DNA from 4 places in the Aquabacterium sp. G14 genome. Region 1 is predicted to be linked to each of the others. Evidence: predicted binding sites of a transcription regulator. Region 1 holds the regulator's gene; each other region holds the start of a gene.

Region 1 (5,695 bases):
GCCAGGCTTCGGAGGCCGACCGCGACGCAGGGCGGAAGCCGGGACCGGCGTCAGAGCGGGCCGAGTCGCGCCCGCGCGGGTCACGTCCATGCGTGGCACGTGCGCGTGGGTCACGCCCGGAGGAGGGCTGCCCTGGTGCATCGCTGCCGCGCGCGTCACTTCGCGCCACGTCACGCCCATGGGATGGGCGGGCGGACGACGTCGTGCGGTCGCGCTCGTCCCCCGAGGGGCGTCCGGTGGCCGAGGACACGACGGGGCGGCGGGGGGGCTTGATGGGCATGATGGGGTCGCAATACAGAAGGAGGGACGTGGTCAGGGGCGCAGGATCGCCAGCACGTCGGAGCGGAATTCTCGCCGATACAGGATCCAGAGGACCGCGAGGGTGCCGAGGGCAAAGGCGACCGGGGAGACCAGCCAGGCGATGACCGCGAAGGACATGTAGTAGGCACGCAGGCCGTCGGCGAAGCTTTCGGCGGCCATGCCCATGAGCTTGCCGGCGCGGTCGCCAAACTCCTGACGGTCGGCCTCGCCTTGGTTGAACACATCCACATTGGGCGCCGCACCGACCAGGATCGCACCGAAGGAATAGACGCGCATGGACCAGGTGAAGCGGAAGAAGGCGTAGATGAAGACGGCCAGCAGGACGATGAGCTTGATGTCGAGAACCTGCATGGAGGTGCGCACGGCAAAAGGCAGATCGCTGACGAATTCACTGGCCTTTTCGGTGGTGCCGAGCACGGCAAGCAGACCACCGAGTACCAGAATGGTGGTGGAGGCCCAGAAGCCAGGGCTGCTGGCGAGGTTCTGCGTGATGGCGGCATCGACCACGCGCTGGTCACGGTGGGTGACCTGGATCATCCACAGGCGACGGTAGTGATTGGTGCTGGACAGCAGGGTGCTTTCAACGCGGGCACGGCGGCTGGCGAACTGGGCATAGCCGATCCAGCCGAACACGAACAGGGCCAAGGCGGCCCAGTCCTGCCAGGGCAAGAGGTCGACAAGGTCTTGGAGGCGGTAAAGCATGGTCAATGAATCAGGGGCCGTTGCGGCGCGGGACAGGATCGCGACAGCGAAGCGCCCGGCCTGCGCCCCCACCCATCACGTGCACTCACAAGGCCTTGCGCAGGTTCGCAGGCGCGATCTTGAGGGCTTCGCGGTATTTGGCGACGGTGCGGCGGGCGACCTGGATGCCTTGCTCTTCCAGCATGCTGGACAAGGCGCTGTCTGACAAGGGCTTCTTGGGATCTTCGGCCGCGACCAGCTGTTTGATGAGGGCGCGCACCGCGGTGCTGGAGGCGTTGCCACCTGCCTCGGTGTTGAGCGAGGAGCCGAAGAAGTACTTGAGTTCGAACGTGCCGAAAGGCGTGTTCATGTACTTGGCGGTGGTCACGCGCGAGATGGTGGACTCGTGCAGCCCGAGTTCGTCGGCGATTTCGCGCAGGACCAGGGGCTTCATGGCGATTTCGCCATGGGTGAAGAAGTTCTTTTGCCGATCGACGATGGCCTGCGAGACACGCAAGATGGTGTCGAAGCGCTGCATGATGTTCTTGACGAACCAGCGGGCCTCTTGCAGGCGGGCATTGAGGTTGGCGTGACCTTCGCTGGCCGTGCTGCCGCGTGCGCCCCGGCTGGAGCGCAAGGCCTGCGCGTAGTAGTCGTTGATGCGCAGCTTGGGCATGACGTCCGGGTTGAGGACGACTTTCCAGCCGCGGCCGGACTTCTGGACGATGACGTCCGGGATGATGATGTTGGCCTCGGCGCGGGTGAAGGCGCGGCCGGGTTTAGGCTCGAGCGAGACGATGAGGCTTTGCGCGTCTTTCAGCAGAGCCTCGTCGGCGCCGGTGGCGGCCATGAGCTTCTTGAAGTCGCGACGGGCCAGCAACTCAAGATGCTCGCGGCAGATGGCCATGGCGACCTCGCGAGCGGGCTCGCCGGGCAGACCGCGCAGTTGCAGCAGCAGGCACTCGGAGAGGTTGCGCGCGCCCACGCCCACCGGCTCCAGGCTTTGCAGCCAGCCCAGTGCGCAGCGCAAGCGCGACATCAGTTCGTCGAGGGTGTCTTCGTCCGGCTCGTCGGGCAACAGGCTGGCAGCGATCTCTTCGAGCGTGTCGGCGAGGTAACCGTCCTCGTTGAGGGACTCGATGAGCATGTCGACCGCGGCCATGTCCTCGTCGCTCAAGCGGGTGCCCAGCAATTGCTGACGCAGGTGCTCTTGCAGGGTGATGGACAGGCTGTTGCGCTCGAGCGGGTCGGTGTCGTCGTCGCCCTGGCTTTGGCGGGCCGGGCTTTCGCTGATGCCGTCGAAGTCGTCGCGCTCGGTGCCGTTTTCCCAGTCCTCGCGCTCGGTGGTGCCCAGCTCGGCGGTGTCGATGCCGCTGGTGTCGGCCTCGGCGGGCGCGCTGTCACGTTCGGCGCCGGCGTCTTCGCTGCTGTTGCGCTCGTTGCGCTGGCGTTCGAACTCCAGTGAGGCCGCGGTCTCGATGGGCGAGTAATCGTCCTCAGGCTCCAGGAAGGGATTTTGTTCGAGCATCTGCTCGATTTCCTGGTGCAGTTCGAGGGTGGACAGCTGCAGGAGCCGGATGGACTGCTGCAGCTGAGGGGTCAGCGCCAGGTGTTGCGAAAGCCGAAACTGCAGGGAGGGCTTCATGGGCGCCGGTCACTCACATGCGGAAGTGCTCGCCGAGATAGACCTTGCGGACCTCGGCGTTGTGCACGATGTCAGCCGGGCTGCCTTCGGCCAGGACGCTACCTTCACTGATGATGTAGGCGCGGTCGCAGATGCCCAGCGTTTCGCGGACGTTGTGGTCGGTGATGAGCACACCGATGCCGCGCGCCTTGAGGAAGCTGATGATGCGCTGGATCTCGATGACGGCGATGGGATCGACGCCCGCAAAGGGCTCGTCGAGCAGGATGAAGCGCGGCTGGGTGGCGAGGGCGCGGGCAATTTCGACGCGGCGGCGCTCGCCGCCCGAGAGGGACAGCGCAGGGTTGGTGCGCAGCTTCTCGATGCTGAGTTCGTGCAGCAGGCCGTCAAGGCGCTCCTGGATCACGTCTTTGCTCAGGCGCTTGCCGCGCTCGTCCACCTGCAACTCCAGCACCGCGCGGATGTTCTCCTCGACATTGAGCTGGCGGAAGATGGACGCTTCCTGCGGCAGGTAGCTCAGGCCCAAGCGCGCGCGCTGGTGGATCGGCAGGCGCTCAACGCGCTGGCCGTCGATGGTGATCTCGCCAGCATCGGCGGGCACCAGGCCCACGATCATGTAGAAGCTGGTGGTTTTGCCGGCCCCGTTGGGCCCCAGCAGGCCGACGACCTCACCGGCGGCCACGGCCACATGCACATCGTGCACCACGGTGCGGGCACCGTAGCGCTTTTTGAGGCGCTCGGCGCGGAGTTCACTGCGAGGAGATGTGACCGACGAGGCGCTCATCAGCGGGTGCCTTCGGTGCTGGATCCCTCAGGCGTGGTGCGAGGGGTGATCACCCCCCGGACACGGCCGGTGGCGCCGCCACTGCTGCCCCCACCAACGACCTGGAAGACCGAGGTCTTGTTGTCGTACACGATGACGGGGCCGCTGACCTGATCGTTGATGGTGTTGCCCTGCAGGCGGCGCATGATGGCGCGCGAGGTGAAACGCACGATCTCGGTCTTGCCGTCGTAGACGATGCGCTCGGCTTCGCCTTCGATGGACTCGTCCACCCCGTCACGCTTTTGGCGGAAGAAGGCACGCCCCCCGGGGCCACCGATGGCGGTCGCCGTCTGGGTGCCGTCGGGGTTCTGACGCACTTCCACGCGATCGGCGCGAACCACCATGGTGCCCTTGGTGATCTCGACGTTGCCGCTCAAGATGTTGAGGCGCTGGTTGTCTTCCACCCGCGCTGCGTCGGCAGCAAAGTGAAGCGGCTGAAAACGATCTGCCTTCTCTGCCTTGGCCGGGGCAGACCACAGGGTCGCCAACCCCAGCGCCAGCGCGCCCGTGAGGCGTGCAAAGCGGGGCGACAGAGAGGGGGAAAACAGGTTCGTCATCATCGGCATGGAATTTGCAATGATTTTAGCCACGAACCATGGGGAAATCGCGCCAGTAACGCGATTTCCCTGCGCCTGCGCGCTCCGGAACTGCCTCAGCGTCCCTTTCGGGCCGCGTTGATCAGGAAGTTGGTGGTCGCCAGCGTGCGTTCGTGGTTGCCGTTGAGCGACACCGAGGTGAAATAGCGCCCTGCGATGCCCAGGGTGGGCACGCCGTCGATCTTGTAGGCCTCGGCCAGGCTGCGGGCCTGCTTGCACTTGGTCTGCACCGCAAAGGAGTTGAACATGGCCATGAACTTGGCTTGGTCCACCCCATGGCGAGCAACGAAAGCGGCGATGGCTTCGGGCTTGTCCAGTGGCTGGCCTTCGGCGTGGATGGCGCGGAAGACCTTGGGATGCAAGCTGGACACCAGGCCCATCGCCTCCAACGCGTAAAACAGGCGCTGGTGGTTGCCGAAGGGGTTCTCACGGAAGGCCACCGGCACGCGTCGGAACACGACATCGGCGGGCAGTTTCTCGGCCCAGGCGGCCAGCGACGGCTCGAAGTTGTAGCAGTGGTTGCAGCCGTACCAGAAGAACTCGACGACCTCGACCTTGCCAGCGGGGGCCGACACCGGCGCCGCCTGAGGCAGGCGGACGTAATGGGTGCCTTCCACGGGACCGCCCTGGGCCACGGCCAGGCCAGGCAAGCCGGCGCTCAAACCCAGTGCGCCCAGGGTGTGGATCGAAAACTCGCGGCGATTCATCTAGCGTCCTTTCTGTTGGGCGCGAACGCCCAGACCTTCCACGGGGCCGTGGCCCCAGCTTACTTCTGGATGCGCACCAGGGCGGACTCCACCCCGGCGCCTTGCAGCTTGATGCGCACTTCCTCGGCGGCATCCTTTTGCGCGTAGGGCCCCAGGCGCACCCGGAACATGGTGCGGCCATTGACCTCGCGCTCCTGGATGCGGGACTCCAGGCCCATGATGGCCAGCTTGGCACGTTGCTGTTCGGCTTCGGCCTGGCTGGCATAGGCACCGGCCTGCACCTGGTAGCTCAACGCATCAGAGGCGGGCGCGGTGGACACGGGCGCCGCACCGGACAGGATGGCTGCCGGATTGCGCGCGCTGGAGGCGGGCGCGCTGGCCGCCTTGGCCGCCGCCGGCTTGGAGGCCGTTGCGGCAGGCGCCGACGCCGGCTCAGCAGACACCACCGGGGCTTCGGTCGGCTCGGCCGACGAAGCCGAGGACGGGGCCGAGGCTGCTGGCACCGCACGCGGCTTGGCGGGGTTCTTGCCGTACAGCGGGCTGTTGGGGTCCCAGCTCTTGTTGTGCTCCATCTCGGCGGCGTCCTGCTCGGGGGTGCGTTGCGGCACCTTGTCGATGAAGGGCAGCGGCACCTTGGTGATGTAGACGGCCACCCCCAGCGCGAGCGCCAGCCCGATCAACAGGCCGACGATCATGCCGAGGAAAAAACCGCCGCGCTGCGCGGCACGTGGAGTGGTCATGGACTGGGATCCTCTCTGGGTCACCGGGGTGATTTACATCTTGTCGGGCGCGCTGACGCCCAGCAGGGACAGGCCGTTGCGCAGCACCTGCGCGGTCGCGCTCAGCAGGGCCACGCGGGCACGGCTGAGTTCGACCTCGTCGACCAGGAAACGTTCCGCCGCGTAGTAGCTGTGGAAGGCGCTGG
Region 2 (5,695 bases), on a different contig from region 1:
CCGGAGGTTCGAATCCTCTCACCCCGACCACATATTCCTTGTTCGCCAAGAATTCACAAAGCCCTGCACGACAGGGCTTTGTTGTTTCTGACTCTTGGCCCACCCTCAGCGCCTTCTCTGAGCCAATGCCGCGGTCATGGGGTGTGCCCGTTGCTGGTACGCGGCAGCAGGTACCGGCTTTCTCCGTGTTTGAACAACCGGATGCGATCAGGTGCCAACTGTCGCCGTTGCAGTGCGATGGTCAGGTCTTTGGGCGGTTGATCGAAGGGTTCCTGTGTCAGTTCGAAGGTGCCCCAATGCAGGCCGATGGCCTCGCGGGCTTGCAGGTCCAACACGATCTGCACGGCATCGTCGGGGTTCGTGTGCTGCGGGCGCATGAACTCCCGCGGTTGGTAGGCGCCCACGGGCACACCCAGGTAGTCGATCGGTCCCAGTCGGCGGCGAATCTCTTTGAAGTCGTCCGAGTAGCCCGTGTCACCCGTGTACAGGAAGCGCCAAGCTTGGGGGCGCGAGTCGCTGTGCCACTCAATCACGAAGCCTCCCCACAGCGACCGATTCGTATCGAACGGGGTGCGCTTGCTCCAGTGTTGTGCGGGTGTGAGGTGCACGGTGAGTGGGCCCGCCTGCTCGTGTTGCCACCAGTCCAGTTCGCTCACCCCGGCAATGTCTTCCTCGTCAAACCAGGCTTTCAGGCCCAGCGGCACGATCCAGCGGGGCGGCTGGGCGCGGGCCGCCAAGGCATGGACGGTGTCGGCATCAAGGTGGTCGTAGTGGTTGTGTGAGATCAGCACCAGGTCGATGGGCGGGAGTTGATCGACGCGCACAGGCGCCGGGACACGCCGCTTTGCCGACAGCCAGGGGTGCGGACCGGCATGGGCGCTCAGATGTGGATCGAGCAAGATGTTGAGGCCGCCGACTTGCAGCAACATGCCTGCATGGCCCAACCAGGTGAGCACGGGCGCTTCATGACGTTGCGAGATCAGTGTCAGGTCTACCGGGATGCGCCAGCGCGCGGCAAAGGCTTCGTAGCCGCCTGTCGGGGGCGCAATGGGCTCAAAGTCACCGCGCCAGCGGCGCCACATGATTTCGTACCAGGGAAACTGCCCGATCTGGACCTGGGTGTTGGTGTTGGCAAACCCCTCTGGGCGGTGGTGGGGGCGGGCGGGATCAGGGTGTGTGGTGGGTGCGGAGCAGGCCGTCACGCACAGCAGACCCAGCAGGCAAAGACGGTGGAGGTTTTTCATTTGATGGACGCTAACACCGTAATGTGAAACACGCGGGCACTGAGCTTGTCGAGATTTTTGACAATCATTTGCGTGTCAGCGGCGGTCATTTCTGTAAGTGCTTGTTTCTCAAGGTGTACTTGTCATTGGCACAAAACGTGCTGTGACAGGGGTATCAAGTTGTATTGGGCGGTCCCTATCATGACAAGCATTTTCCGCAAGGGCATTTTGGTCAGTTTGGCCGCGACCGGTTTGTTGGCTGTTGCGTCGCCCGCTCAGGCGGTGTTGTTGCCAGGGTCAAATGTCATGTCGACCGTTCAGTACGGTGATTTCGCTGTCTACTCACTGGACCTTCTGGAGCAGTGCGCGAGCGCGAATGACTCGCGTTGCAAGCCCAGTGGCCCTCTGCCCATTTCTTCCAACGGTGGCTTCACCAAAACACAACTCACGGTGTTCACAGGCGAAAACGGTGGTCCGCAATCGACCAACCAGCCTGAGCCCTTGCCCAACGGTGCGCCCGGTGACAACGCTTTTGCGTCGCCCAGCGGCCAGCAGAGTTCGACTTTTCTGATGGGTTCTGCGTTTTCGCCAGAGCCATCGCCTTCTTTCGCGGGTGACCAGGCGGGTAAGTGGGACATCAAGGTGTCTGCGCTGCGCAGTTATCTGGGCAACAACGATCTGGTGTTCATCTTTGACAACTCGCAGGAAGGGGATGCGGCCAACCAGTGGTTGCAGATCTGGGGCCAAGCCCGCTTGCTGTCGGCCGATGGCACCAACCTGCTCGGTTGTTTCGAGTTGAACAACACCTCGGCAGCTGGCTGCACCTCCACGGCACCTGCCCAGCCCAACGGGCCCTTTGATTTCTCCTCGCCTTATGTCACCGTGTTCACAGGTTACTGTGTGGACAAGGTGAGCGGCATTGCCTACAACCTGGGCACGGGCACGGCCACCACCTGCGCCAACAGCAACGGCTACTATGTGAACGGCAACATCGGCAGCGCCAATGCGGACAACGCTGCCTACAGCAAGGCGCTGAACGACTTCATTTTTGCGCCGACCACGGCCGCTGATTGGGTGCTGTCGCTTGACATCCGCACCGCCAACAACAACGGTAGCGCCGAAACCCTGTGGATTTGCAGCAATTGCAAGGTGTCGACCACCACGGAAGTCTCCGAGCCTGCTTCGCTCGCCCTGCTGGGTGCAGCGCTGATGGGGGGCGCCTACGTCTCGCGCCGTCGCTCGCGTCAGGCTTGAGATCTGAATCCGCGCTTCGGGCTGTGATGCCCGGCCGCGCTGATCACCACCCCGCTGCGGCGGGGTTTTTTCTTTCCGGGCCGCTCCGGCCGTATGCTCACGATCTTGGCGGGCGCAGTGCCCGGGCGGTTGCAGCAAGTGGACGAGAACTGGAAAGATGGATGGCGTACCCTCCTTCAGCATGAAGGGGCCATGAATGGCCTGCGCGCCTTGCTCGCCCTGGCCTGCGTGCTGGCGGTGGGCTGGTGGGCAGGGCGCCAAGACGAGTTGATGCCCGTGCTGCTGGGCGTGATCGCCAGCGCCTTGACCGAGACCGATGACAACTGGCGTGGCCGCTTGCGGGCGCAGTTGATGGCGCTGGGGGCATTTGTGATGATGGCGTGGGCGGTGTGGCTCACCCTGCCGTGGCCCATCCTGCTCATGACCGTGCTGGCGCTGTCGGCCTTTGGCCTGACGATGCTGGGGGCGCTCAGCGAGCGCTATCGTGCGATCGCGTTTGGGTCGCTCGTTTTGTTCATCTACGTGGCCATGTCGGCGCGTACCAGTCGCCTGCATGCGCTGGATGTGACGCCTTTGATGCTGGCTGGGGCCGCCTGGTATGGCTTGGTGTCGGTGCTCTGGGCGGCGCTGCTGCCGCAGCCTCCGGTGCGTCACCGCCTGTCGCAGTTGTACGCCTTGTTGGGCGAGTACCTGCACCTGAAGGCGCAGTTGCTTGAGCCGGTGCGCGATGCCGACCGGGCCCAGCGTCGCATGGCGCTGGCGCTGCACAACGGCCGGGTGGTGGAAAGCCTGGGAGGCACGAAAGAGGCGATTTTCAGCCGTCTGGGCAAGCGGCGGCCACCGCCCTGGTTGCAGACCGCGATGCGGCAGTACCTCGCCGCGCAAGACATCCATGAGCGTGCCAGCTCGTCTCATGAGCATTACGAGTTGCTGGCCGATGCGTTCTTTCACAGTGATGCGCTGTACCGCTGTCAGCGGGTGCTGGCGTTGACGGGGGACCAGGCCTTGAAGCTGTCGGTGGCCATGGCCCAGCGCCGCAGTCCCGAGCACCACGGCGCCACGGCACGGGCCATCGAGGACATGCAGGCGGCGATCGCGCACCTGTCACATGGGCAAGCGGCCAGTCGTTCCTTGCGGGCCTTGCAAGCCTTGGGTGACAACCTCACGGCGTTGGCGCAGGTGTTTCGCACGGTGCTGGAGCCGGGGCAGGGCGAGGTGGATCAGAGCCTGCTCGACACCCACCCGCGCACGCTGGGGGAGGCCTGGCGGCGCTTGCGAACGCAGCTGAGCCTGCGCTCGGTGTTGTGTCGCCATGCGCTGCGGCTCAGCGTGTCCCTGATGGTGGGGTGCGGTGTGATGTGGCTCACGGATGACCCGCACGGCTTCTGGATCCTGCTGACCATCGTGTTCGTGAGCCAGCCGCAGTACGCGGCCACCTTGACCAAATTGACCCAGCGGGTGATGGGCACGGTGATCGGGCTGGCGCTGGCCTGGGCCTTGATTCGCCTGTTCCCGGGGGCGGTGATGCAATCGGCCTTGCTGGTGGTGGCGGGCGCGGTGTTTTTGGGCTCGCGGCGCACCAACTATGTGGTGTCCACCAGCGCCGTCACCACGCTCTTGTTGTTGAGCTTTCACCAGATGGGCATGGCGCAGGGCGTGATCCCGGCGCGTTTGCTCGATACCGTATTGGGCGGGGCGATTGCAGCCGTGGCCGCCTGGCGGGTGTGGCCGAACTGGCAGGCGCGCCAGTGGCCTCATCTGGCGGCGCAGGCCTTGCGCACCCAGGCGCGCTACCTGCATGACATCCTGCTGCAGTATCAAACGGGCAAGCAAGACCATCTGGCCTATCGCTTGGCGCGGCGCAATGCCCACAAGGCCGATGCGGCGCTGTCCAACGCTTTGTCGGCCATGCTCAAGGAGCCGGTGCGGGTGCGCCTGGACACCGCTGTGTGTGGGCGCTTCCTGACCTTGTCACACACCGTGCTCAACTACCTCTCGGCGCTGGGGGCGCATCGCAGTGAGGTGTCGTTACAGGCCTGCAGCGAGCCAGTGCTGGCGCAGGCCGATCGCCTGCAGGCGGCTTTGGGCATCCTGGCCGATGCGCTGGAGGCGCGTGAGGCCAGCCCGCCAGCGGCGGCGTCGGCGCTGCTGCACAACGATCTGAGTGACGCTGACAGCGAGGCCGGTCTGGCAGCCATGTCGCGCACCGAACGCTTGCTGCACACGCAACTCACACTGGCGTTGCGCCTGGTGCCGCCCTTGCAGGCCGAGGTCTGGCGCTTGAAGGGCTGGGCGCCTGCGCTCAGCGCGTCGGCGCCGTCCGGCGCTGCCAGCCCAACCAGATGAGGGCCAGACCCGTCAGACCCACGGGCAACAGCGAGCCCAGGTTCAACCAGGTCCACCCTTGGGTGGTGATCAGGGCCCCCGAGGCAAACGAGGTGATGGCCATCACGCCAAACACGCAGAAGTTGATGGCTGCTTGCGCCTTGTCTTTTTCTTCCGGCCGGTAGGCTTGCATGGCCAGGGTGGTGCTGCCGGTGAACAGGAAGTTCCAGCCCACGCCCAGCAGGAAGAGCGCCACCGCGAACTGGTGCAGGTCTTGCCCTGACAACGCGATGCCGATGCAGGCCAGGTTCAACACCACACCCGCACCCATGATGGTCAGCACGCCGTGGCGTTTGATGAGGTGGCCGGTGACAAAGCCCGGAGCGAACATGCCGATCACGTGCCATTCCAGCACGAAGGCGGCGTCGTCAAACGGCATGCCACATACCTGCATGGCCAGCGGCGTGGCCGCCATCAGCAGGTTCATCACGCCATAGCCCAGGGCGGCCCCCACGGTGGAGACGATGAACACGGGTTGGACCATGATGTCCCGTAGCGGGCGGCCGGTGTCGCCGCCTTGAGCCTGCCGCACGGCAGGTGGGAACTGGATGCCCCTCATCACGATCATCGACAGCAAGGCCACCACCGCCAGGGCCAGGTAGGCGCCCAAAAACGGCGTGCCCAGGCCATCGCGGGTGTGCTTGGCCAAGTTGGGGCCGACGACCGCTCCCAGCAGCCCGCCGGCCAGCACCAGGGAGATGGCTTTTTCGCGGAAGGCCGGGGTGGCCAGTTCGCCGGCGGCAAAGCGATACAGCTGACCGTTGGCGCTGTAGTAGCCAGCCACCACAGTGGCGGTGACCAGCAGCCAGAAGCTGTGCAGCCACAGCGCCAGG
Region 3 (5,695 bases), on a different contig from region 1:
GCGAGCTCAACGAAGGCCAGTGGGAAACCGACCCCACCGTGCTGGAGCAGCTCACGCTGATGAACGCCAACGTGCTGCGCCAGGAAGACGAGCTCAACCAGCGCAAGGCCAGCAACGCCGCCGCAGCCATCGCTGTCGACAACGCCCGCGCGCGCTACACCGACGTGCTCAAGGTCACGGTGCGCCGCTACCGCAAGAACATCATCGAACTCGGCCACCTCGCCGGGGTCGAGGTCAACGCCGAACTGCCGCATCTGGACGGTGACGACATCGGCCTGCGCCAAGCCGAGCTCAAGGTGCACTTCAACTTCGACGGCAAGGGCAGCATCGGCCTCAACGACGGCGAAGCGTCCGGCGGCCAGCAGGTCATCAAGTCCCTCATCCTGCTCGTGGGCCTGATGAAGGACGACGAGAGCACGGGCGGCTTCGTCTTCATCGACGAACCCTTCGCCCACCTCGACGTGCGCAACATCCAGCTCGTTGGCCACTTCCTGCGCTCTACGCGCGCGCAGTACGTGCTCACCACGCCCATCACGCACAACGTCGAGGTGTTCGAACCGGCCGACGTCACCCTCGTCACCGCCAAGAAGCCCAAGGGCGCGCGCTGGGCCCCCCCGATCGGCGTGCTGCAGCGCCGCCCGCCGGCCGAGGTACTCTGAGGCCTCCAGCGTTTCTGCGCGAACGTCACGCGCCACAAAGAAAAAAACCGGGCCATGCCCGGTTTCTTCATGCGACGCCTGTGTACCTCAGGCAGTTTGGCGACGACGCCCCGCCACAGCCGCACCGACCAGGCCCAGACCCATCAGGGCAAGAATGGCAGGCTCAGACACCTGAGCGGGCTCACCGATCACCACCCCTCCCACGGTGATACCGTCAAAGGCCAAACCAGAGTCGTAAGCCGTATCACTCCAGTTCGTCACACCGAACTCCAGGACGTAATTGCCGGCCGTCGCAATTTCATAATTGGACTGAACCCAGCCCGTGTAACCACAGCCACTGGAATAGCAGCTGCCCGAACTGCCGCCGAGGGGCGACCAAGAGGGGCCACCGGCGATGATGGTGACCGATGCGGGCGACAGCGTCGCGGCAGGCGCCGGCATGCTGAAGCCAGGCACGATGCTGCCACTCGGTGCCGTGCGAGCTGTGAACAGCAAGGCCACTTGATTCGATGAGGAATCCAACAGACGCGCCCACGCGTAGTCAGCGAAACCGGCGCCATCGGACGTCACGTAGTTGAAGAAAAACTCCAAATCGTCACCCGCCGCGGCCGAGAACACGGCCGAGCGCAGGGTCGACCCATTGGTACCAGAGCCGCTACCGCCAACGCCAGGCAAGGCCACACCGTTGACGCCATTGTTGCTGGACACATAACCATACTGGCTGCCACCGGATGGCGCCAAAGTCACCACGCCATTGGCACCCAGGGTACCGGCATTGCCATTGGCCGTCCAGCCAGCGGGCAGGCCCGCATCAAACAGGGCGGCCGAAGCCGGGCCCATCATCCCCAGTGCGAGACCCAACGTCCACACCGATGCCTTGATTTTGCTCATCATCATGTTCACTCCACTTCAGTTGCTTTAAGACTCAATGCAGGTACGCGCAGCCGGCACCACACCTGCCGCTTTCACCAACCTCTTGCCCAGCCCTTGAAAGCAACTGACGTGCCACGTAGAAAACACATTACAAATCAATAAGTTACATCAAATATCCCATCTTCTTTGAAGGTGCATGTAAAGCAGACCGACACCCTTGAACAGGTGGTGCGCCAATGCCGTCGGACTGCGCGGGCAACAAAAAAGCCCGCAGGGATGAGCTGCGGGCTTCGGGGCGAGGACAGGCGCAAGCGCCTGTCTGACGCGAGATCACTTCTTGCGCAGGCGGCGGATGGCAGCCAATTGCGCCACCAGTTCGGCCAGCTCGCTTTGTGCGCGGGCCAGGTCCAGTTCGCCCTTGGCGTTTTGCACGGCTTCCTCGGCCAAACGCTTGGCTTCGGTGGCCTTGGCCTCGTCCAGGTCGTGACCGCGGATGGCGGTATCGGCCAGCACGGTCACGCAGTGAGGCTGCACTTCCAGGATGCCGCCAGCCACGAAGACGAACTCTTCTTCGTTGTTGTCAGCGCGCTGGATGCGCACGGCGCCCGGCTTGATGCGGGTGATCAGCGGGGTGTGACGCGGCAGGATGCCAAGCTCACCCACCTCACCCGGCAGGGACACCAGCGTGGCTTCGCCCGAGAAGATCGACTCTTCGGCGGAGACCACATCAACGTGAATGGTGGACATATCGAGCTTTCAAAAGAGGTTCAACGATTTGCACCGTCCGAAGACAGCTTTCACACGATCTCAAACGGCGCAAGAAGCAAGCAATCGGGTGTGGATCAAGGCGCTGCGCACAACCGTAGCGGAAGCTACGGTGAGCACGGCAACGCCGAACCACGCCCGAGTGCGCCGCTTATTGCATCGTCTTGGCCTTTTCGAAGGCTTCGTCGATCGTGCCAACCATGTAGAAGGCCTGCTCGGGCAGTGCGTCGCACTCGCCGTTCACGATCATCTTGAAGCCACGGATGGTTTCCTTCAGAGGCACATACTTGCCAGGTGCGCCAGTGAACACTTCGGCGACGTGGAAAGGCTGCGACAGGAAACGCTGGATCTTACGAGCGCGGGCCACCAGCAGCTTGTCTTCCGGAGCCAGTTCGTCCATGCCCAGAATGGCGATGATGTCGCGCAGTTCCTTGTAGCGCTGCAGCGTGTTTTGCACGGCGCGGGCCACTTGGTAGTGCTCTTCACCGACCACGTGCGGGTCCAACTGACGCGAGGTCGAGTCCAGCGGGTCCACGGCGGGGTAGATACCCAGCGAAGCGATGTCACGCGACAGCACCACGGTGGAGTCCAAGTGGGCGAAGGTCGTGGCAGGCGACGGGTCGGTCAAGTCGTCCGCAGGGACGTACACGGCCTGGATCGAGGTGATCGAGCCGACCTTGGTCGAGGTGATGCGCTCTTGCAGACGGCCCATTTCTTCGGCCAGCGTCGGCTGATAGCCCACAGCCGAAGGCATACGACCCAGCAGAGCAGACACTTCGGTACCGGCCAGGGTGTAACGGTAGATGTTGTCCACGAAGAACAGCACGTCACGGCCTTCGTCACGGAAGGCTTCGGCCATCGTCAGACCGGTCAGGGCCACGCGCAGGCGGTTGCCCGGCGGCTCGTTCATCTGACCGTACACCATGGCGACCTTGGATTCGGCCAGGTTGTCCTGCTTCACCACGCCGGCATCCGACATTTCGTGATAGAAGTCGTTGCCTTCGCGGGTACGCTCACCCACACCAGCGAACACCGACAGACCCGAGTGAGCCTTGGCGATGTTGTTGATGAGTTCCATCATGTTCACGGTCTTGCCCACACCGGCGCCACCGAACAGACCCACCTTACCGCCCTTGGCGAACGGGCAGACCAAGTCGATCACCTTGATGCCGGTTTCCAGCAGCTCGGTCGAGGGCGACAGTTCGTCGTAAGCGGGAGCCTTGCGGTGGATCGGGGCCGTTTGAGCCTGCGACACTTCACCACGTTCGTCGATGGGGTTGCCCAGCACGTCCATGATGCGGCCCAGGGTAGCCGGGCCCACGGGCACGGTGATCTGAGCGTTGGTGTTGAACACCTGCATGCCGCGGCGCAGGCCGTCGGACGAACCCAGCGCGATGGTACGGACAATGCCGTCGCCCAACTGCTGTTGCACTTCGAGGGTCAGCGCGGAGCCTTCCATCTTCAGAGCGTCGTACACCTTGGGCATCTGGTTACGCGGGAACTCCACGTCCACCACGGCGCCGATGCACTGAACGATCTTGCCCACTGTTTGCGTGTCAGCCATTTTTCGTTCCTTCAATCAATTCAAAATCTTCGGATCAGACCGCAGCCGCACCGGCGACGATCTCGGACAGCTCGGTCGTGATCGCGGCCTGGCGGGTCTTGTTGTAGACCAGCTTCAGTTCCTTGATCACATTGCCGGCGTTGTCGGTCGCGGCCTTCATGGCCACCATGCGAGCCGACTGCTCCGAAGCCATGTTCTCTGCCACAGCCTGGTAAACCAGCGCTTCAACGTAACGGGTCATCAACTCGTCGATCACCAGCTTGGCGTCCGGCTCATAGATGTATTCCCATGCATGAGTCGTTTCGCCTGCGAACTCGTCGGCCGCCAGAGGCAGCAGTTGCTGGACCTGGGGCTCCTGCTTCATCGTGTTGATGAAGCGGGTGTAGCACAGGTAGACAGCGCTGAGTTCACCAGCGGTGTAAGCGTCGAGCAGCACCTTGACCGGGCCAATCAGCTTTTCCAAGTGCGGGGTGTCGCCCATGCCGACGACTTGCGCGACGACATTGGCACCGATGCGGTTGAAAAAGCCAGTGGCCTTGTTGCCGATGGCGACCACGTCGGCCTTGACGCCCTGACCGTCCAGCTCACGGAGCTTGTTGGTCACGGCACGCAGCACGTTCGTGTTCAAACCACCGCACAGACCCTTGTCCGTGCTCACCACGATGAAGCCCACCTTCTTGCCGCCTTGACCAGGCAGCATGAAGGGGTGGACGTACTCGGGGTTGGCCTTGGCCAAGTTCGCCGTGATGTTGCGCACCTTTTCAGCGTAGGGGCGAGCCGCAAGCATGCGATCTTGCGCCTTGCGCATCTTCGAAGCCGCGACCATTTCCATGGCCTTGGTGATCTTCTTGGTGTTCTCGACGCTCTTGATCTTGTTGCGAATTTCCTTGCCTACGGCCATGGTGCGCTCCTTTAGGCGAAGGTCTTCTTGAACGCGACGATGGCCGATTGCAGTTCGGCTTCGGCGTCCTTGTCCAGAGCCTTCTTCTCTTCGATCTTGGCCAGCAGCGCAGCGTGGCTGGTCTTCAGGAACTGGTGCAGACCGGCTTCGAAGGCCAGAACCTTCTTGACGTCCACGTCATCCATGAAGCCCTTGTTCACGGCGAACAGGGTGGCACCCATCAGAGAGATGGACAGCGGCTGGTACTGAGCCTGCTTCAGCAGTTCGGTCACGCGGGCACCGCGGTCCAGCTGCTTGCGGGTGGCTGCGTCCAGATCGGAAGCGAACTGCGCGAAGGCAGCCAGTTCACGGTACTGGGCCAGGTCGGTACGGATACCGCCGGACAGGCTCTTGATGACCTTGGTCTGAGCAGCACCACCGACGCGCGACACCGAGATACCGGCGTTGATGGCGGGGCGGATACCAGCGTTGAACAGGTTGGTTTCCAGGAAGATCTGACCGTCGGTGATCGAGATCACGTTGGTCGGAACGAAAGCGGACACGTCACCGGCTTGCGTTTCAATGATCGGCAGGGCGGTCAGCGAACCGGTCTTGCCCTTCACTTCGCCGTTGGTGAAGGCTTCGACGTAGTCGGCGTTCACGCGAGCGGCACGCTCCAGCAGGCGGGAGTGGATGTAGAACACGTCGCCGGGGAAAGCTTCGCGGCCGGGCGGACGACGCAGCAGCAGCGAGACTTGACGGTAGGCAACGGCTTGCTTGGACAGGTCGTCGTACACGATCAGGGCGTCTTGACCGCGGTCGCGGAAGTATTCGCCCATGGCGCAGCCGGAGTAGGCCGACACGAACTGCATGGCAGCCGAGTCAGAAGCCGAAGCGGCGACGACGATGGTGTAGTCCATGGCGCCAGCTTGTTCCAGCGAGCGCACGACGTTC
Region 4 (5,695 bases), on a different contig from region 1:
TCCACCGAGAGGAAAGGCGACAGCAGGTGGCCTTCGAGGTGGTGCACGCCGAGCAGCGGCTTGTTCAAGGCGGTGCCCAGGGCGCAGGCCATGCCGGCACCGACCAGCAAGGCGCCGGCCAGGCCGGGGCCGCGTGTGTAGGCGACCACGTCGATGTCGGCGAGCGTTTGGCCGGACTCGGCGAGCACCTGGCGCGCCAGTGGCACGACGCGGCGGATGTGATCGCGCGAAGCCAGCTCGGGCACCACGCCGCCGTAGGCCTGGTGCATGTCGATCTGACTGTGGAGCGCGTGCGCCAGCAGGCGGGGCTCGCCCTCGGATGGCAGTTGCACCAGCGCGAGGCCAGTCTCATCACAGGAGGACTCGACCCCCAGGATGAGGCAGGGGCGCTTCAAGTCAGCAGGCAAGGGGGCGTTCAAGGTGGCGGACGTGGACGACATCCCACCAGTGTAGGGGACCCACCTGTTCTCGCCACGCCCAAGCGTGAAACACCAGCTTCCGGGCGCAGTTGTTGCATGCGATGACGTCATGAATGCGAATCTGGCCAGCCTGCGTGTGGTGATCGTCCTGCCTTTGTCCTTGTCTGCCGAACCGGATGACGAGGAGCAGGCCGAGGTCGAACGCGCCCGGGTGCTGCGCCTTGCCTTGCTGGAAGCGGGCTACAACGTGGTGGCCACTTTGCCCGGCGATGCCTTTCTGCCCGAGCGCATCGGGCAGATTCAGCCCGATCTGATCGTGGTGGATGCCGAGTCGCAAGGGCGCGACATCCTGGAGCACGTGGTGATGGCCACGCGCGATGAGCGTCGCCCGATCGTGATGTTCTCGGGTGACGAGGACACGGCCTACCTGCGCAAGGCGGTGGCGGCGGGTGTGTCGGCCTATGTGGCGGCGGGCACACCTGCCGAGCGCATCAAGCCGGTGCTCGATGTGGCGATGGCGCGCTTCGAGATGGAAGAGGCTCTGCGCCGGGAACTGGCGGATGCACGCTCGGAGTTGGCCGACCGCAAGGTGCTGGACCGCGCCAAGGGTCTGTTGATGAGCCGCCAGGGACTGACCGAACCGCAGGCGCACGCGCGCCTGCGCAAGGCCGCCATGGACAAGGGCTTGAAGCTGGTGGAGGTGGCGCAGCGCCTGATTGATGCTGCAGACCTGCTGGGGTGAGTCGCTCTGCCCCAGCTTGGCGTGCGGATGCACCAGCACAAGGCAGGCCGCCGCTTCATCGGCCGCTCAGCGGTGCTGCGGCCCCGCAAACGACCTGGCACAGGGTTTGCTTTAACCCTTGCAAGCAAAGTCAACGGCGATTTTGCAGTCTTGGTGGCCCGAAGACGGGCTGCCTCGCTTCCGACAAAGGTGTCTTCTGACGCGTGTGCCCATCCAAGGATGAGCCTGCGCGACGGATGGCACCTTTTTTGTTTGTCCACAGGGAAAGTCTTGCACCATGAACACCCAGGATCTGAAAATGACGCGCCGCACCATCTTGAAGAGCGCAGCCGCTGCCGGCGCAGTGGGCGCTGTGCCCGGACTGCAGTCCGCCGTCTGGGCCGCAGGCTCGGACAAGCCCGAGCTGACCGAGGTGAAGATCGGCTTCATTCCGCTGACCGATTGCGCCTCGGTGGTGATGGCCTCGGTGCTGGGCTTCGACAAGAAGTACGGCGTCAAGATCATCCCGACCAAGGAGGCCTCGTGGGCCGGCGTGCGCGACAAGCTCGTCAACGGCGACCTGCACATGGCCCATGTGCTGTACGGCCTGGTCTATGGCGTGCACCTGGGCATTGGCGGCCCCAAGAAGGACATGGCCGTGTTGATGGGTCTGAACAACAACGGGCAGGCCATCACGCTGTCGAAGGCGCTGGCCTCGAAGGGTGCGGTCGACGGGCCCTCGCTGGCCAAGCTGATGGCGCGCGAGAAGCGCGAGTACACCTTTGCGGGCACCTTCCCCACCGGCACGCACGCGATGTGGATGCACTACTGGCTGGCGGCCGCGGGCATCAATCCGCTGTCGAGCGCCAAGCTGATCACGGTCCCACCGCCGCAGATGGTGGCCAACATGCGCGTGGGCAACATGGACGGCTTCTGCGTGGGCGAACCGTGGAACCACCGCGCGATCATGGACGGCATCGGGGTGACAGCCAACACGACACAGGACATCTGGCAGGACCACCCCGAGAAGGTGCTGGGCTGCACGGGCGAGTTCGTCAAGCAGTACCCGAACACCGCCCGCGCCGTGATGATGGCGGTGCTGGAAGCCGGTCGCTGGATCGACGCCGGCCTGCAGAACAAGCTCAAGATGGCCGAGACGATCGCGGCGAAGTCGTACGTGAACACGGGCGTTGATGCGATCAACCAGCGCATCCTGGGCCGTTACCAGAACGGCATGGGCAAGACCTGGGACGACCCCAACCACATGAAGTTCTTCAACGACGGCAAGGTGAACTTCCCCTACCTGTCGGATGGCATGTGGTTCCTGACACAGCACAAGCGCTGGGGCCTGCTGAAGGCACACCCGGACTACCTGGGTGTGGCCAAGCAGATCAACCAGATCGAGTTGTACAAGCAGGCCGCCAGCGGTCTGGGCATCTCGGTGCCCAAGGACCCGATGCGCACCAGCAAGTTGATCGATGGCGTGGTCTGGACGGGCAAGGACCCGGCCAAGTACGCCGACAGCTTCGCCATCAAAGCCTGAGACTGAAAGGAGCCCATCATGGTCAGTGCCGTCTTTCACAGCCCCTCGGAGGTCGATGACGCCGTGCCGGCGACAGCCGCCTCCCCCGCGCAGATCGCGCCTGCGCCCGTACAGAAGGCGGCGCCGGCCTCTGGGTCATCTCCCGCCAAACCGCCGGTGGACTGGGTGGGGTGGGCCTTGCGCACGGTCTCCCCGCTGGCAGGCATCGCCCTGCTGATCGGCGTGTGGGCCCTGCTGACGCACAACAGCAGCACCTTCCCCACGCCGCTGGCAACCTGGCAGGCTGCCGTCGAGCTGTTCGCCGATCCGTTCTACAGCAACGGGCCGAATGACCAAGGCATCGGCTGGAACATCCTGTTCTCGCTGCAGCGCGTGGGCATCGGCTTCGGTCTGGCGGCGCTCGTCGGGATCCCCCTGGGCTTTCTGATCGGACGCTCGCAGATTGCCAGCAGCATGCTCAACCCCATCATCAGCCTGCTGCGTCCGGTCTCACCCCTGGCCTGGTTGCCGATTGGCCTGCTGGTGTTCAAGTCGGCCGACCCCGCGGCCATCTGGACGATCTTCATCTGCTCGATCTGGCCGATGATCATCAACACCGCCGTGGGTGTGCAACGCGTGCCCGAGGACTACCTGAACGTGGCCAAGGTGCTGAACCTGAGCGAGTGGAAGATCACCACCAAGATCCTGCTGCCCTCGGTGCTGCCTTACATGCTGACGGGTGTGCGCCTGTCGGTGGGCACGGCCTGGCTGGTGATCGTGGCGGCCGAGATGCTGACCGGTGGCGTGGGCATTGGCTTCTGGGTGTGGGACGAGTGGAACAACCTCAATGTCCAGCACATCCTGATCGCCATTTTCGTGATCGGCATCGTCGGCCTGCTGCTGGAGCAGGGGCTGGTGGCCATCGCCAAGCGTTTCAGCTTTGAATGACCTGAACCCTCACAGGAGCACGTGATGACCCAATTCATCGACATCCATCGCGCCGAAATGGTGTTCCACACCAAAAAGGGTCGCTTCCATGCCCTCAGTGACATCAACCTGGGCATTGCCAAGGGCGAGTTCATCACCCTGATCGGTCACTCGGGTTGCGGCAAGTCCACCTTGCTCAACCTGATCGCTGGCCTGCTGACGCCCACGCAGGGCGGGCTGATCTGCGATGGCCGCGAGATCGCTGGCCCTGGGCCGGAGCGGGCGGTGGTCTTCCAAAACCACTCGCTGTTGCCCTGGCTGAGCTGCCACGACAACGTCTACCTGGCGGTGGAGCGGGTGTTCGGCGGCAAAGAAAGCAAGGAGCAACTCAAGCAGCGCGTGGCCGACGCCCTGGCGCTGGTCGGCATGAGCCACGCCACGCACAAGCGACCGCACGAGATCTCGGGCGGCATGAAGCAGCGCGTGGGCATCGCCCGAGCGCTGGCCATGGAGCCCAAGGTGCTGCTGATGGACGAGCCCTTTGGCGCCCTGGACGCCCTCACCCGCGCCCACCTGCAAGACGAGCTGCTCAAGATCGTGGCCAAGGCGCACTGCACCGTGGTGATGGTGACGCACGATGTGGACGAGGCAGTGCTGCTGTCGGACCGCATAGTGATGATGAGCAACGGTCCGGCCGCCACGATTGGCGAGGTGCTGCCCGTGCCCCTGGCGCGCCCGCGCAACCGCGTGGCACTGGCCGAGGACCCCACTTACATCGCCTGTCGCAAGGCGGTGCTGGACTTTCTGTACACGCGGCACGGCGTGGCCGACCGTCAGGCGGCCTGAGCAGAACGTCCGCTGCAGTCAAGGTGCCTGGCACATGGCTTGCATGATCCCCGTCGATCACCTGATTCGCCAGAGCCGGGTGGTCTTCCTCAGCGGGGGTCTGCGGTCCGCGAAAATACCGCCGACCTCTTTACGCCTTTCGGTCTTCGGATCGGAAGGCGTTTTTTTGCGCCATGCCCCAAAACAGCGCACCCACCAGGATCATGGGGACGCACAGCCACTGGCCCATGCTCATGTTGAAGGTGAGCAAGCCCAGAAAGCTGTCGGGCTCGCGGAAGTACTCGGCCGTGAAGCGGAACACGCCATAGCCCATCAGGAACATGCCCGACACCGCGCCCAGAGGACGCGCACGGCGCGCATACAGCCACAGCAGCACGAACAGCAGCACGCCCTCCAGGCCGAACTGATAAAGCTGCGAGGGATGACGAGCGATGTCCGTGCCGGATTGAGGGAAGACCATGGCCCAGGGCAAACTGGGATCGGCCGCCCGCCCCCACAACTCCCCGTTCATGAAGTTGCCGAACCGGCCGGCCGCCAGACCGATGGGCACACAGGGCGCCACCAGGTCGGCGACCTCGAAAAAGTGTCGGCCCTGACGCTTGGCATAGATGGCCAGCGCCGTGATCACGCCCAGCAGGCCCCCGTGAAAGGCCATGCCCCCTTGCCACACGGCGAGGATCTCGGACGGATGGCTGAAGTAATAGCCGGGCTTGTAGAACAGCACATAACCCAGGCGCCCCCCGAGCACGACCCCCATCACGCCGAAGAACAGCACGTCTTCGACCATCTGGCGATCCCACCCGCGTTGCGCGAAGAAGGGTTGCTTGGCCCGGGCACTGGCCAGCAGGTAGAACAGGGCAAAGGCCGCCAGGTAGGTCAGCCCGTACCAGTGCACCTTGAGCGGCCCCAGGGCAATGGCGATCGGATCGAATTGAGGGTGAATCAGCATGGCCCGAACGATAGCGCAAGTCTGCGACCGTTCGCGTCATCAGGACGACGGGCCAGCCTCCGGCTGCGTCAACTGCTCGCGGATCATGCGCATGAGCAGATCGTCGAAGGTGTAGAAGCCGTGGGGTCGCTTGCTGAGTTCGCCCAGTGCAAAGGCCGCGCCGGTCCCGAAGGCCTCGCGACGGATGGATTCGTGGGTGATGCGCACGGTCTGATATGGAAAGCCGAAGATGACCTCGTGCACCCCGACGATGCCGCCCAGGCGCAAGGAGGTGATGCGGCCATCCTCCAACTCCAGGCTCTGGGCGATCT

The links. Region 1 encodes sigma-54, which starts transcription at its own class of promoters, with help from an activator protein. Its sites were predicted from a motif close to TGGCANGNAANCTGCTTT; they were not measured.
Region 2: the regulator sigma-54 is predicted to act here: its motif matches at 1,371-1,388, upstream of WIT60_RS12130 (PEP-CTERM sorting domain-containing protein).
Region 3: the regulator sigma-54 is predicted to act here: its motif matches at 1,650-1,667, upstream of WIT60_RS01715 (NF038132 family protein).
Region 4: the regulator sigma-54 is predicted to act here: its motif matches at 1,257-1,274, upstream of WIT60_RS12900 (CmpA/NrtA family ABC transporter substrate-binding protein).

The regions. Positions count from the first base shown of each region.
Region 1 is NZ_JBBEYB010000013.1:8,248-13,942, forward strand. Features, by position in the region: gene WIT60_RS13175 (THUMP domain-containing class I SAM-dependent RNA methyltransferase) at 1-280, opposite strand, end outside; gene WIT60_RS13180 (DUF599 domain-containing protein) at 313-1,023, opposite strand; gene WIT60_RS13185 (RNA polymerase factor sigma-54) at 1,109-2,647, opposite strand; gene lptB (LPS export ABC transporter ATP-binding protein) at 2,661-3,428, opposite strand; gene lptA (lipopolysaccharide transport periplasmic protein LptA) at 3,428-4,033, opposite strand; gene WIT60_RS13200 (thiol:disulfide interchange protein DsbA/DsbL) at 4,120-4,770, opposite strand; gene WIT60_RS13205 (SPOR domain-containing protein) at 4,830-5,510, opposite strand; gene argS (arginine--tRNA ligase) at 5,544-5,695, opposite strand, start outside.
Region 2 is NZ_JBBEYB010000010.1:103,614-109,308, forward strand. Features, by position in the region: gene WIT60_RS12125 (MBL fold metallo-hydrolase) at 135-1,244, opposite strand; gene WIT60_RS12130 (PEP-CTERM sorting domain-containing protein) at 1,425-2,477, shown strand; gene yccS (YccS family putative transporter) at 2,670-4,823, shown strand; gene WIT60_RS12140 (MFS transporter) at 4,780-5,695, opposite strand, start outside.
Region 3 is NZ_JBBEYB010000001.1:363,518-369,212, reverse strand. Features, by position in the region: gene WIT60_RS01720 (ATP-binding protein) at 1-659, shown strand, start outside; gene WIT60_RS01715 (NF038132 family protein) at 747-1,556, opposite strand; gene WIT60_RS01710 (F0F1 ATP synthase subunit epsilon) at 1,863-2,279, opposite strand; gene atpD (F0F1 ATP synthase subunit beta) at 2,449-3,861, opposite strand; gene atpG (F0F1 ATP synthase subunit gamma) at 3,896-4,762, opposite strand; gene atpA (F0F1 ATP synthase subunit alpha) at 4,774-5,695, opposite strand, start outside.
Region 4 is NZ_JBBEYB010000012.1:41,853-47,547, forward strand. Features, by position in the region: gene tsaD (tRNA (adenosine(37)-N6)-threonylcarbamoyltransferase complex transferase subunit TsaD) at 1-440, opposite strand, end outside; gene WIT60_RS12895 (ANTAR domain-containing response regulator) at 529-1,161, shown strand; gene WIT60_RS12900 (CmpA/NrtA family ABC transporter substrate-binding protein) at 1,439-2,683, shown strand; gene ntrB (nitrate ABC transporter permease) at 2,702-3,610, shown strand; gene WIT60_RS12910 (ABC transporter ATP-binding protein) at 3,635-4,435, shown strand; gene lgt (prolipoprotein diacylglyceryl transferase) at 4,566-5,384, opposite strand; gene WIT60_RS12920 (4-hydroxy-tetrahydrodipicolinate reductase) at 5,424-5,695, opposite strand, start outside.